3 regions of the Vibrio penaeicida genome follow, and region 1 is predicted to be linked to each of the others. Evidence: riboswitches for the same ligand, from Rfam matches in the RefSeq annotation. Region 1 holds a riboswitch; each other region holds the start of a gene.
The links. A riboswitch is a leader RNA that binds a small molecule or an ion and turns the genes downstream of it on or off. The one in region 1 is predicted to bind thiamine pyrophosphate.
Positions count from the first base shown of each region.

Region 2: another riboswitch for thiamine pyrophosphate. It lies ahead of thiC (phosphomethylpyrimidine synthase ThiC); the one in region 1 lies ahead of thiD (bifunctional hydroxymethylpyrimidine kinase/phosphomethylpyrimidine kinase).
Region 3: another riboswitch for thiamine pyrophosphate. It lies ahead of thiB (thiamine ABC transporter substrate binding subunit); the one in region 1 lies ahead of thiD (bifunctional hydroxymethylpyrimidine kinase/phosphomethylpyrimidine kinase).

Region 1 covers NZ_AP025144.1:2,179,965-2,184,412, forward strand. Annotated here, with positions in the region: gene LDO37_RS09730 (SDR family NAD(P)-dependent oxidoreductase) at 1-152, shown strand, start outside; gene LDO37_RS09735 (aminotransferase-like domain-containing protein) at 265-1,419, opposite strand; gene LDO37_RS09740 (AraC family transcriptional regulator) at 1,548-2,417, shown strand; TPP riboswitch at 2,558-2,655, shown strand; gene thiD (bifunctional hydroxymethylpyrimidine kinase/phosphomethylpyrimidine kinase) at 2,730-3,581, shown strand; gene LDO37_RS09750 (ABC transporter ATP-binding protein) at 3,601-4,392, shown strand.
Region 2 covers NZ_AP025144.1:4,055,310-4,059,757, reverse strand. Annotated here, with positions in the region: gene tnpA (IS200/IS605 family transposase) at 1-407, shown strand, start outside; gene crcB (fluoride efflux transporter CrcB) at 623-1,006, shown strand; TPP riboswitch at 1,057-1,173, shown strand; gene thiC (phosphomethylpyrimidine synthase ThiC) at 1,310-3,250, shown strand; gene thiE (thiamine phosphate synthase) at 3,251-4,444, shown strand.
Region 3 covers NZ_AP025144.1:507,498-511,945, forward strand. Annotated here, with positions in the region: gene mpl (UDP-N-acetylmuramate:L-alanyl-gamma-D-glutamyl-meso-diaminopimelate ligase) at 253-1,617, shown strand; gene LDO37_RS02610 (flavin prenyltransferase UbiX) at 1,651-2,274, shown strand; TPP riboswitch at 2,329-2,460, shown strand; gene thiB (thiamine ABC transporter substrate binding subunit) at 2,533-3,513, shown strand; gene thiP (thiamine/thiamine pyrophosphate ABC transporter permease ThiP) at 3,581-4,448, shown strand, end outside.

The DNA of each region.
Region 1 (4,448 bases):
ATATGACAAACGATGGTCGCATTGATAATTCAGAAAAAATTGAAATCGACGATCTGTCGAAAGCGGTCGACTTTGTTATGAATCTTTCTTCCGGAGCGGCAATGGCAGTGCTCCCCATTCGATGCAAAGTCATTGATTTAGAAAAAGCCTAATCGATATAAGCATAGGTAGAACTGACCTTAAAAACATAAAGGTGATATTTCAAAACACAAAGGGTGAACAGATTGTCTGTTCACCCTTTTTTGTTTCGTCAATCGAGTTACGTTAACAAACCACCTTATTCAGTCCGGTAACCAGTCGTTTTACGGCTTCGACCAATTCATCTTCATTGGCGTTAGTAAAATTCAGTCGAATTGCGGATTTTTGCCCTTCACTGCTTGGATAAAAAACAGGGCTTGGTACAACCGCCACACCATTTTCTAATAAACTTTTCGCAAGCTCGTAGCTATCGCATTCAGGTAGCGTGACCCAGATGAACATCCCCCCCTGAACAGCTTGTACATGACAACTTGATGGAAGATGTGTATCCAACGCCTCTTTTAAACACAGGTAACGTTGGCGGTATAATTGTCGAATCGCTGTTAAGTGTTGCTCGAAATCATTGTGAGTGAGCAAACCCAAAAGCACCGCTTGCATGGGAACACTAGAATGCAAATCTGCACCCTGTTTAATTTTGATAAGCGGTTCTAGGTATTCATGTTTTCCGGTTACAACGCCCATACGTAAACCTGGAGAGGCAATTTTAGAAAATGATCTTAAAACAATGGAGTGTTGCGGACAAAAGTCTGAAACCATAGGTAAAGCGTCACCTTCAAACCTGAGCTCTCGGTATGGTGCATCTTCGATAAACGCCACATTATGTTGCTTACAGAGTTCAGCGACACTTTTACGTACCTCTAGCGACCAGCAAACTCCGGTTGGGTTGTGGAAATCGGGCACCGCATAAAACATTTTGGGCTGTTCGGACGCAAAGCACGCTTCAAGTTCTTGAAGATTTGGTCCATCCTCACCTTGTGACACCGTCACTATATTGGCTTGCACAAACCCAAAAACTTGCATGGCACCAAGGTAGCTAGGCGCTTCCATGACCACTTTGTCGCCTGGGTTAACATAGGCTCTCGCAATCAAATCAAGACCTTGTTGTGACCCAGTACACACCATTGCTTGGTGCGTCTCTGGTAATTCATAAGCAGAGGATAAGTAATCCAGCAACGGTGGATAGCCTGCCGTTAATCCATATTGAAACACATTGGGGTGATCAGAAAGCTGTTCCAAAACGGGCTTCATCAATGAAATGGGAAACGTCGATTCGTCGGGCAAACCACCGGCAAGCGATATCACGCTTTTATCACTCGCCGCACTTAAAATTTCTCGAATATACGATGATTGGACTTGTTTTAACGATTGAGCGACTTCCATTTTTGTTCCGTTTCAGTATTGGGTACTGTCATTGATATTACGCACAGTTGTAAATATTTGTTTGTCCATTTATGCTTATCATTGTGTCCATTTATGCCAATTGTTATTTCTGAAGAGAGCACCAAGTTATGAACTCACAGCATGTCTCACGCATCAACGATGTTCTCTTTCATATACATCAAGACATTAGTGAAACACTCAGTGTCAAAGAGCTTATGTCAATTGCCGCATACTCTGAGCAGCACTTTCACCGCGTGTTTAAAAGTGTTGTCGGGGAATCCATTCACCAATACATACGACGAACGAGAATGGAATACGCAGCAAACCAATTGATGTTCGATACAAACTCGCCCATTTTGGATATAGCCACACACTGTGGGTTTGCCTCTCTCTCTTCTTTCAGCCGCGCATTTAAAGCTACGTTTGATATGTCACCCGGGGAATGGCGCAAGCACGACTTAAAAGTATCGGATAAGCCTTACCTGAAAGATGCGGAAATCGCGCAAGGCTATAATCGCGTTGCACAGCGTGAGTTACCCACCCCAAAAATAGTCGATGCTCAGGAAAGAATGGCGGCCTATGTACGACATAATGGATACAGTCGCTCCATTAGAAATGCGTGGCTAACTCTTCGTGCGTGGGCGAACAGTGAAGGTGTCACTTTCACCCATCAATATGGTCTGCATCACTCTAACCCTGCTTGGGTCGAACTAGATCAATGTCGATACGTCGCCTGCGTTGGTATAACGGAACCACTAAAATATCGGGGTGTGGTTAACCAAATGGTGATTCCCGGAGGGTTACACGCCGTATTTCGTTTAACGGGAATTTATGGCGAACTGCTCCCTCAAATCAGCGCCGTGTTAGAAAGCTGGCTACCAAAATCAGGCTTTAAACTTCGCTCGACACCAGCTTATGTGCATTATCACAAAAACCATTTTCTCAATGATGATGAAGCATTCGAACTCGACTTTTATCTCCCAGTACGCTTCTTTTAGCCCTAAAGATACGCATGAAAATGCATTTGCTACACCAATAACCTCGCCATCCTTAATGACAATTAGCTCAATTATTAGACATGTGAATCATACTGAGGATCAATTCGTTGCCCTTTTAACGAGAATTGATATCATCGCGAAATAAATAGTCGGGGAGCCTTTAGGCTGAGATCGCATAGCGAGACCCGTTGAACCTGATTCAGTTAACACTGACGTAGGGAACTATACCTCTCACTTTCGATGGATCGATCTCGGCACCTATCCACTCTCAAGTTAGAACAGTTCTCGCACGTCTGTATGCGGGAGCTTTATATGACACTTTCTAATCAATCAAGCAAAAGCCTTAATGCTGATACGCCCATCGTTTTGACCATTGCGGGTTCGGACAGTGGCGGCGGCGCAGGTATTCAAGCCGATATTAAAGCCATTTCAGCGACAGGCAGCTTTGCTTGCTCGGCTATTACTGCCATTACCTCACAAAATACCTGTGGTGTTTCCGCTATTTTCCCTATTCCTTTGGATCACGTTGCAAGCCAGCTCGATGCAGTGTTTTCAGATCTCAATGTGATTGCTGTAAAGGTCGGAATGCTGGCCGATTCAGGCATCATAAAAGTCGTTGCTGACAAAATTAAGCAATATCAACCTAAGCATTTGGTCGTCGACCCTGTAATGGTTGCCACCAGCGGAGATTTACTGCTTGAAGAAAGTGCCATCAGCACTCTAAAAACAGAGCTCCTTCCACTTGCCGATGTCATTACGCCAAACTTACCTGAAGGCGCTACGTTAACCGGATCTCCAGTGCCAACAACATCGTCAGAAATGGATCAAATGGTCGAAAAGCTTAGAGCACTTGGTTGTTCCTCTGTTTTGCTTAAAGGCGGTCATTTGGAGAGCGACAATGACAGTAATGACTTGCTTATTTTTGCGGAGTCCGTAGAAACGTTATCCGCAAAACGAGTCGATACAAAAAATACTCACGGTACAGGCTGTACTTTATCTTCCGCTATCGCTTCTTACCTTGCCCAAGGTCACGACCTTATTTCTGCTACCACTTTGGCAAAATCTTATATTTCTCAAGCCATCAAGCATTCTGATGAGTTAGATATTGGTAAAGGACACGGACCGGTTCATCACTTCTTTAGTGGGCATGCAGATGTACGGTGACAAACCGGATTTTTCTACCATGACTGGAAAGGGCTACACCTTAAACATTGAAAAAGGTCACCTCCAGTATATCGATGCGGAAGCTCCGACGCTTTCGGGTATCAACATGACCATTCCCATTGGAGAATGGACATGCCTTCTCGGAAGAAGTGGTTGTGGGAAAAGCACGTTATTGCGCCACCTAGCAGGGTTGCTAAATGACAAAGCAAATTGGGATGGTCAGATAGTGCTGGAGTCGATGGGGAACCGGAAAGTGGTTTCCATTGGCGACCAAATAGCCTATATGGGACAGCAAGATTTATTGATGCCTTGGTTATCGGCATTGGATAACGTTTTGCTCAGCACTCGCTTTGCTGGATTTGGTTCAGTGAGTACTGCAAGTATTGGTAAACGTGAACAAAGAGAAAAAGCACTCTATCTCCTTGATCAAGTTGGGTTGCACGATAAGCAATCTCTTCTTCCACAGAAGATGTCTGGAGGAATGCGACAACGTGTCGCAATTGCCCGGACTTTAATGCAAGACAAGCCAATCGTGCTTATGGATGAACCCTTCTCCGCTCTCGATGCGGTAAACCGACATAAGCTACAAAATCTTGCTTGCGAACTACTAAAAGACAAAACCGTGTTACTCATTACTCACGATCCTCAAGAAGCCATTCGACTAGCTTCCAAGCTTTACATTATGCATAACACCCCCACTGAAGCGCAGTCACTACCCTTACCCATTACGGCGGTGCCCAGAAAGCTTGACGCCGAATGCGCTGCGCTACAACAAAGCATTATTGAAAGGTTGGAAAAAGATTATGAATAGCTCCAACCAAACCGATGCATCACAAACCAAGGCATTATCAAAAGCCTCAACTTTAT
Region 2 (4,448 bases), 1.9 Mb from region 1:
TATTTTGGAGATGTCAATATCACATAGTGTGGACACCAAAATATCGATTTAGGATCTTGAAGAACAATGTAGGCAAAGAAGTTTATCGGTGTATAAATGTTTACTGTAATCAACTTGGATGTGAAGTTGTCGAGCTGAACGTCCAGATTGACCACGTGCACTTAGTAGTAAAAGTTCCACCCAAGCTATCCATATCCAAGTTGATGGGTGTATTGAAAGGCAAAATAGCCTTAAAACTCTTCAGTAAGTTTCCATATTTGAGGAAAAATAAGCTTTGGGGTAACCACTTTTGGCAAAGGGGCTATTTTGTCGATAGCGTAGGAATTAATGAAGAAATTATTCGACGTTATGTAAGACATCAGGAGAAGAAAGAGCGCGTGGAACAGCAACAATTAGCACTGGACTAAACAAAGGCCCCTTTTAGGGGGCTCACACAAAGCCACCTTCTTTAGAAGGTGGTAATTTACTTGCCTGTTAAGAAATATGCTTTACATCACCTAAAGTGACTCCTGTAACTTTTTATATTTATCCTTCTTTATGGCGAGTATTACCCGAAATTAAAAACGAATTTTAGCGTATATAGAGATAGAATGGTTTCAATATTTGATTAGGGTTGGTAGAGATGGGACAGTTATCCATTCTTGGTTTCATAGCATTAGGCGGTGCATTTGGCGCATGTTCTCGCTTTTTGGTGTCGGAGTTATGCGCGAGTTTATTTGGTAGAGGGTTTCCATATGGCACGCTCACAGTGAACGTAGTGGGTTCATTAGCGATGGGAATGCTGATAGCTTCATTTGAGAATGGAAGCCTTGCTACAGAGCCTTGGAGGCAGATAATCGGTCTTGGCTTCCTAGGGGCACTAACTACTTTTTCTACCTTCTCTATGGACAACGTTTTACTCATGCAGCAAGGTGCTTTTTTTAAAATGGGTTTAAATGTGTTATTGAATGTCGTTCTTAGTATCTCTGCCGCATGGATTGGCTTTCAATTGTTGATTAAAAGTTAATCTTTTTAAACTTTGGTCTTGGTTTTGACCTAACCTTTCCCTTATACTGGCTTCACTTGTCGGAGTGCTCCGCCCGATTTATTAATGGGCGAGCTGAGACCGCGTTAGCGGGATCCGTTGAACCTGATCAGACTAATATCTGCGAAGGGAACAAGAGAAGATACCTCACCTGATATTAGTCGGGATCTATCTACTTTCAGATGGCGTTATTCACGCACATTTGCCCTCTTGTAACAACAATCCGCCAAGCATTTTCTTCCTAGGGACTTTGTCCTAAAAATAATGATTGCAAGGAAAAATGCTATGTCGAATCGCAAGCAAGCGAGACTGGAAGCCAAACAGTTTATTGATAACCTGTCGACTCAACCGTATCCAAATTCTCATAAAGTGTATGTAGAAGGCTCTAGAAGCGATATTCGAGTGCCAATGAGAGAGATCTCTCTCGCAGACAGTTTGGTTGGCGGGAGTAAAAAAGACCCAATATTTGAGCCAAATGAGCCAATACGTGTCTACGATACGTCTGGGGTCTATACCGATCCAGAACATGAGATCGACCTTTATAATGGTCTGCCGAAGTTACGTGAAGACTGGATTAAAGAGCGAAATGACACTGAAGTCTTGTCGGATGTGAGTTCGGTTTACACCAAAGAGCGCTTAGAAGACGATACGTTAGACGATTTACGCTATGGCAATCTTCCAAAAATCCGACGTGCTAAAGAAGGTCAGTGCGTTACTCAGCTGCACTATGCACGCCAAGGTATTATTACCCCTGAAATGGAATACATTGCCATACGCGAAAACTTGCAGCGTCATAAGTTTGCGGATGACCAGTTGAACATTGAGCACCCAGGCGAAAGCTTTGGTGCAAATCTTCCTAAAGAAATTACCCCTGAATTTGTGCGAAAAGAAGTTGCTGAGGGACGCGCCATTATTCCTTCCAATATTAACCACCCTGAATCAGAACCTATGATTATTGGGCGTAATTTCCTTGTTAAGGTAAATGCGAATATTGGTAACTCTGCTGTGTCATCTTCAATCGAGGAAGAAGTTGAAAAGCTTGTTTGGTCGACTCGTTGGGGCGGCGATACAGTAATGGACTTGTCTACAGGTCGAAACATTCATGAAACTCGTGAATGGATCATGCGTAATAGTCCTGTTCCTATTGGTACTGTTCCTATGTATCAAGCACTAGAAAAAGTAAATGGTGTCGCTGAAGACCTCAATTGGGAAGTCATGCGAGATACGCTAATTGAGCAGGCAGAGCAGGGGGTAGACTACTTCACCATTCACGCTGGTTTGCTATTACGTTACGTGCCAATGACGGCAAAACGTGTCACCGGTATCGTATCTCGTGGTGGTTCTATCATCGCGAAATGGTGTTTAGCTCATCATCAGGAAAGCTTCCTATATACCCACTTCCGTGAAATCTGTGAAATATGTGCGAAGTATGATGTTGCTCTTTCACTTGGTGATGGCTTACGCCCAGGTTCAATTGCAGACGCGAACGATGAAGCACAATTTTCCGAGCTGAGAACCTTAGGTGAGTTGACTAAAGTTGCGTGGGAATATGATGTTCAGGTAATCATAGAAGGTCCTGGTCATATCCCAATGCACATGATCAAAGAAAACATGGACGAGCAGCTTAAGCACTGTCATGAAGCTCCATTTTATACTCTTGGTCCACTAACAACAGATATTGCCCCTGGATACGATCATATTACTTCAGGTATCGGTGCAGCCATGATTGGTTGGTATGGCTGTGCCATGCTTTGCTATGTGACACCGAAAGAGCACCTAGGCTTACCCAACAAAGAAGATGTTAAAACGGGTTTGATTACCTATAAGTTAGCGGCGCACGCAGCAGATTTAGCGAAAGGGCATCCTGGTGCTAAAATTCGCGATAACGCACTTTCAAAAGCTCGATTTGAATTCCGCTGGGAAGACCAATTTAACTTGGGTCTGGATCCTGAAACCGCACGTAAGTTTCATGATGAAACGCTTCCACAAGAGTCCGGGAAAGTCGCTCACTTCTGTTCAATGTGTGGTCCAAAGTTCTGTTCAATGAAGATTTCTCAAGAAGTAAGAGAGTACGCAAAGGACACTAAGCAAGTCGCGCAGGATCAGGCTATTGAGATCAAGATGCTAGATGACCCATTGGAAGGTATGCGTAGGAAGTCCGAAGAGTTTAAAGCGACGGGCTCAGAGTTGTACCACCCTGCCAAGCAGAGTGTTTTGGAGGATTAAATGGCTCAGCTATTACTGCCAAAGGCTCAAGTCGAGTTAACAGATCTCGTTCAGTCTAGACTGTTATTGGCTCAGGAGCAGGGCTTTGATATTGCTGATATCGAGTTGGGTGTAAGCCCAACTCATTTGACGCAATGCTACGTTGATGACAGGTGTATGTCTCTTTCATTTGATGAATCCGATAGTGAAGCTACTCATGTTTGCCGTTTTTCTAATGGTCAGGCTTCACCTTTGGCTTTATCTCAACTTTCAAAAGAGCCTAACTTACTCTTGATTGACGTTTATCATGATTTTCAGCTTGTTGATCTATGGTGCCATGGCGAATCCAATAGAGCGTTGAGTTTTAAGGGCGCTCCATTATCGGAGATAGAACAACAATCCTATCTGGCTTGGTTACTGACATCTCTTGTACTTGATTTCCCGATTGAAGATGCACTCGTGATAGCAAGAGGTGCAGTACGTTCTGATGTTTCACGTGAAACATGGCCTCAGAATCTATCTGAATTTCCAACACCGATACTCTCTGACGAGCTATTAGATATCCATGTAGGATGGGATATAGAAAACGCTTTGCCTTTCCCTGATACAAATGCTGAATATCTTAGTTTATATCCGGTTGTAGATACGGTGGAGTGGGTAGAGCGACTTCTGAAACTTGGAGTAAAGACAGCACAGCTTCGGATAAAAAATGCCGATGACCCAGAGCTAGAAACGAAGATTACAAAAGTAATCGAATTAGGACGTCAGCATAACGCTCAAGTCTATATTAATGACTATTGGCAGTTAGCGGTAAGACATGGTGCTTATGGCGTGCATTTAGGACAAGAAGATCTCGAGTTTGCAGACTTAGACCAAATTGCAAAAGCTGGCGTAAGGATAGGGTTATCCACTCACGGTTACTACGAAATACTTAGAATCAAACAGGTCAATCCTAGCTATATAGCGCTCGGTCATATATTTCCAACAACCACTAAAGTTATGCCTTCACGCCCTCAAGGGTTAGTGAGGCTTAAGCTTTACCAAGAACTGTCAGGACGTTTTCTTACCGTTGCGATTGGTGGAATTGACCTAGAACGAGCACCAAAGGTGTGGGAGTGTGGGGTTTCAAGTCTAGCCGTTGTTCGGGCTATTACACTAAGTTCTGACCCAAAGAAAGCTATTAGCGATTTTCGTGAAATTCTAAGTAGTAGGTAGTTCC
Region 3 (4,448 bases), 1.7 Mb from region 1:
TAGGTCGCGTGGTTGAGCTCAGATACAATAAAGTCCCAATCTAAGTTGGGTTGCCTACCCGATAAATGTAGGGGTATCTGGGTTTCATTTATTATTGTATAAGTTGAATCTTTTTAATGGTAATGAAGTAACGTGCTGATCCTTGAATAATTTTAGTTGGACATCACACTTTTATACTCACATTTCGCTGACATAAATCAGGCATGATAAGAAGCAATTAAAGACGTCAAAACAGACTAGGAATCGTAATTTATGCATATTCATATTTTGGGAATTTGCGGGACATTTATGGGCGGAGCAGCGGTATTGGCTCGTCAAATGGGGCACAAAGTCACGGGATCTGATGCCAATGTATACCCCCCAATGAGCACGCTATTAGAATCTCAGGGTATCGAAATTATAGAGGGGTTTGACCCGTCGCAATTGGAGCCGAAGCCAGACTTGGTGGTGATTGGTAATGCAATGAGTCGTGGAAACCCTTGTGTAGAATATGTACTGAATCACAATCTGAAATACACATCAGGTCCACAGTGGCTGCAAGAATTTTTGTTGCATGATCGCTGGGTGTTGGCGGTATCTGGAACGCATGGCAAAACGACCACGTCGAGCATGCTAACTTGGATCCTTGAGCACTGCGGTTATCAACCCGGATTTTTAGTTGGGGGCGTTTTAGGCAATTTTGGTGTTTCGTCTCGTCTTGGTGAAAGTATGTTTTTCGTGGTCGAAGCGGATGAGTATGACAGCGCTTTTTTTGATAAACGTTCTAAGTTTGTTCATTATCACCCGCGAACTTTGGTGATGAATAATCTTGAGTTTGATCATGCAGATATCTTCGACGACTTGGATGATATTAAGCGACAGTTCCATCATTTGATCCGTACCGTGCCTGAAAATGGCCGTATATTTTCCCCAATTAATGACGAAGCGCTTGAAAGCGTGCTTGAGCAGGGTTGTTGGAGCGAACAAGAAAAGACAGGCTTCAATGGCGACTGGCAATCCGAAAAGATCAAATCAGACGGCAGTGAATTTAACGTTATCTTCCAAGGCAAACATGTTGGCAAGGTTTCTTGGAACCTGATTGGTGATCACAACGTCGATAATGCACTGATGGCGATTGCGGCGGCGAGGCACGTGGGTGTTACGCCTGATTTAGCATGTGAAGCTCTGGCGTTATTTGTAAACACAAAAAGACGCCTAGAGCTGAAAGGCGAGGTGAATGGTATTACGGTTTACGATGATTTTGCTCATCACCCAACCGCCATTGAACTAACGTTACAAGGATTACGTAATAAGGTTGGTGAAGGAAAAATTCTAGCGGTGCTAGAACCTCGCTCCAGCACGATGAAAATGGGTGTTCATAAAGAAACACTCGCCAATGCACTAAGTGCTGCCGATTCCATCTATTTGTTTCAGCCAGATAATATCCAATGGTCAGTCGACGATGTTGCGAGTCAATGCCATCAACCGGTGCAGACTAGCGACGACATCAATACGCTGGTTACACGTATCGTCGAAGAAGCTAAACCAGGCGATCAGATATTGGTGATGAGCAATGGGGGATTCGGTGGGATTCATGATAAGTTACTCAATGCACTCACGGCTGATACGCTAACCTAAGAGTGGACTGATTTTTCAATGCAAGAAGTAAGAATGACTCAAAAAAATAAAGCCATTACGTTGGCATTTACAGGGGCATCCGGAGCACCTTATGGGCTCCGGCTACTGGAATGCCTACTCGCCGCAGATTACACCGTCTATTTGTTGATATCTTCCGCCGCGCGAGTGGTGATGGCAACGGAACATGGGTTGAAACTACCGGGCTCTCCAGATGGCGTAAAAGAAGCGCTGGTTGAACACCTTCAGTGCGATGCGGATAAGCTCATCGTTTGCGGTAAAGAAGATTGGTTTTCACCCGTAGCTTCAGGTTCGGCAGCACCGAAACAGATGGTGGTTTGCCCTTGCAGCGCAGGCAGTGTGGCTGCCATCGCCCACGGCATGTCGGATAATCTTATAGAGCGTGCTGCCGATGTGGTCATGAAAGAGCGTGGGCAATTACTTTTGGTTGTTCGTGAAACGCCTTTTTCTACTCTTCATTTGGAAAATATGCATAAGCTCTCGCAAATGGGTGTCACCATTATGCCTGCCGCACCGGGATTTTATCATCAACCAACTAGCATTGATGACTTAGTCGACTTTATGGTTGCACGCGTTCTTGACCATTTAGGTGTCGAGCAAGGATTGGTCCCTCGTTGGGGATATGATCAGCGCAATTAGAAACGATTGAAGTAATTGCATATGGCTAAGTTCATAGAAGTCGATAAAATAGAACCACTCTCATCGGGGTGCTAAATGAATAGGCGATGTTTGCATCGCTTTTCTTATGGCTGAGATAAACCTTTGGTTTGAACCCGTACACCTGAACCAGATAATACTGGCGTAGGAATTGAGCGCGGAAATTTACCCCTCTCAACACCTGTGCCGCTCAACAATGGATAGGAGCGACCAGTGAAATACGCACTGACTACTCATGTATTGACGACAACAGCACTTTCTACACTTGCTGCCACACCGGCATTCGCCGCAGAAAACACGCTAACGGTTTACACGTACGACTCTTTTGCTGCGGATTGGGGACCGGGTCCAACGGTCGAAAAAGCGTTTGAAGCTCAATGCGGATGTAATCTAGAGTTTGTTGCACTTGACGATGGCGTGACCATTCTCAATCGCTTACGCCTTGAAGGTAAAAACAGCAAAGCGGATATCGTTCTTGGTCTTGATAACAATCTAATGGCTGAGGCAAAGAAAAGCGGTTTGCTTGCCGAACATAGCGTTGACACGACTAACGTGACGATCCCAGGTGGCTGGAAAGACAGCACATTTGTCCCTTACGATTACGGCTATTTTGCGTTTGTTTATAACAAAGAAAAACTCACCAACCCACCCAAGAGCCTAAAAGAGCTGGTTGAAAAGCGTGATGATCTTAAAGTGATTTACCAAGATCCACGTACCTCGACGCCTGGTCAAGGTTTAATGCTGTGGATGAAGTCGGTGTATGGCGACAATACGACGGATGCATGGAAACAACTGGCCAAGAAAACGGTCACCGTAACGAAAGGTTGGTCTGAAGCGTACTCAATGTTCTTGGAAGGCGAGTCCGATCTTGTGCTTTCATACACAACATCTCCGGCGTATCACTTAATTGCAGAAAAAGACGCCAAATATGCAGCTGCTAATTTTGCTGAAGGTCATTACACTCAGATTGAAGTCGCGGCAAAAGTGAAGGCGAGTGAAAATCAAAAATTAGCCGACGAATTTATGGCGTTCATTCTAAGCGATGAGTTCCAATCTGCGATGCCGACAGGCAACTGGATGTACCCAGTAACTGCAGTTGAGCTTCCTGAAGGATACAACACGTTAACCGTTCCAGCGAAAGTCTTGTCTTTCTCTTCAGATGAAGTCGCTGAGAGCAGAAAAACGTGGATTAAGGAATGGCAAAACGCCCTGACTTTCTAAGTTTTACATTATCGACAAGCCATGCATAATGCGTGGCTTGCTTGTATATGCATAGGCTCATTCTGCTGTGATTCGAAATGTACCTAAAGTCGGGATAGTCGTCGCGACGGTTATCTTAATCTTTGTTGTCTCCGCTTTGTGGGCATTATTGTCAAATGCGCCTTCTCTGAATCCTCTCCAAATATGGTCTGATCCATATTATCGCCATGTTACCCAGTTCAGCTTTTATCAAGCTTTTCTGTCTACATTACTCAGCGTAGGGTTTGCCATTCCTGTCGCGCACGCACTGTCTTACCGACAATTTCCCGGTAGAAGCTTACTGCTTAAGCTGTTTGCTAGCACGTTGGTGTTACCAGTTTTAGTTGGGGTATTCGGAATATTAGCCATATATGGCAACAGTGGTTTGATTGCCGATTGGCTGAAAGACAATGGGATGTCTTTGCCTTTTTCGATTTATGGTTTAAACGGCATTTTGCTCGCCCATGTGTTTTTTAACCTGCCGTATGCAACTCGGCTCCTGCTTCAAGCGTTAGAGAGTATCCCGCCAGAGCAACATAAATTATGTGCCCATTTAGGGATGTCCCGATGGAATAAATTTCGCTGGGTAGAGTGGCCTCGATTGGCAACGCAGCTCCCTCAAGTGTGTGGTTTGGTCTTTATGCTTTGCTTTACGAGTTTTGCTACTGTTATGGCACTCGGCGGGGGACCGAAATCAACGACAATCGAATTAGCTATCTATCAAGCGATAAAATTCGATTTTGATCTTCAAACGGGTGCGTTGCTAGCCATGTGGCAAATGTTGTTGTGTGGCGTACTCGCCATCAGTGTTCAAAAGCTATCAAAGCCTTTGTCTGTGACTTCAGGAAGCTTGAAACCACTGCCTATGTATTCTGATAGCCGCAAAGCCAAAGCTTGGGACACCATTTGGATAGGTT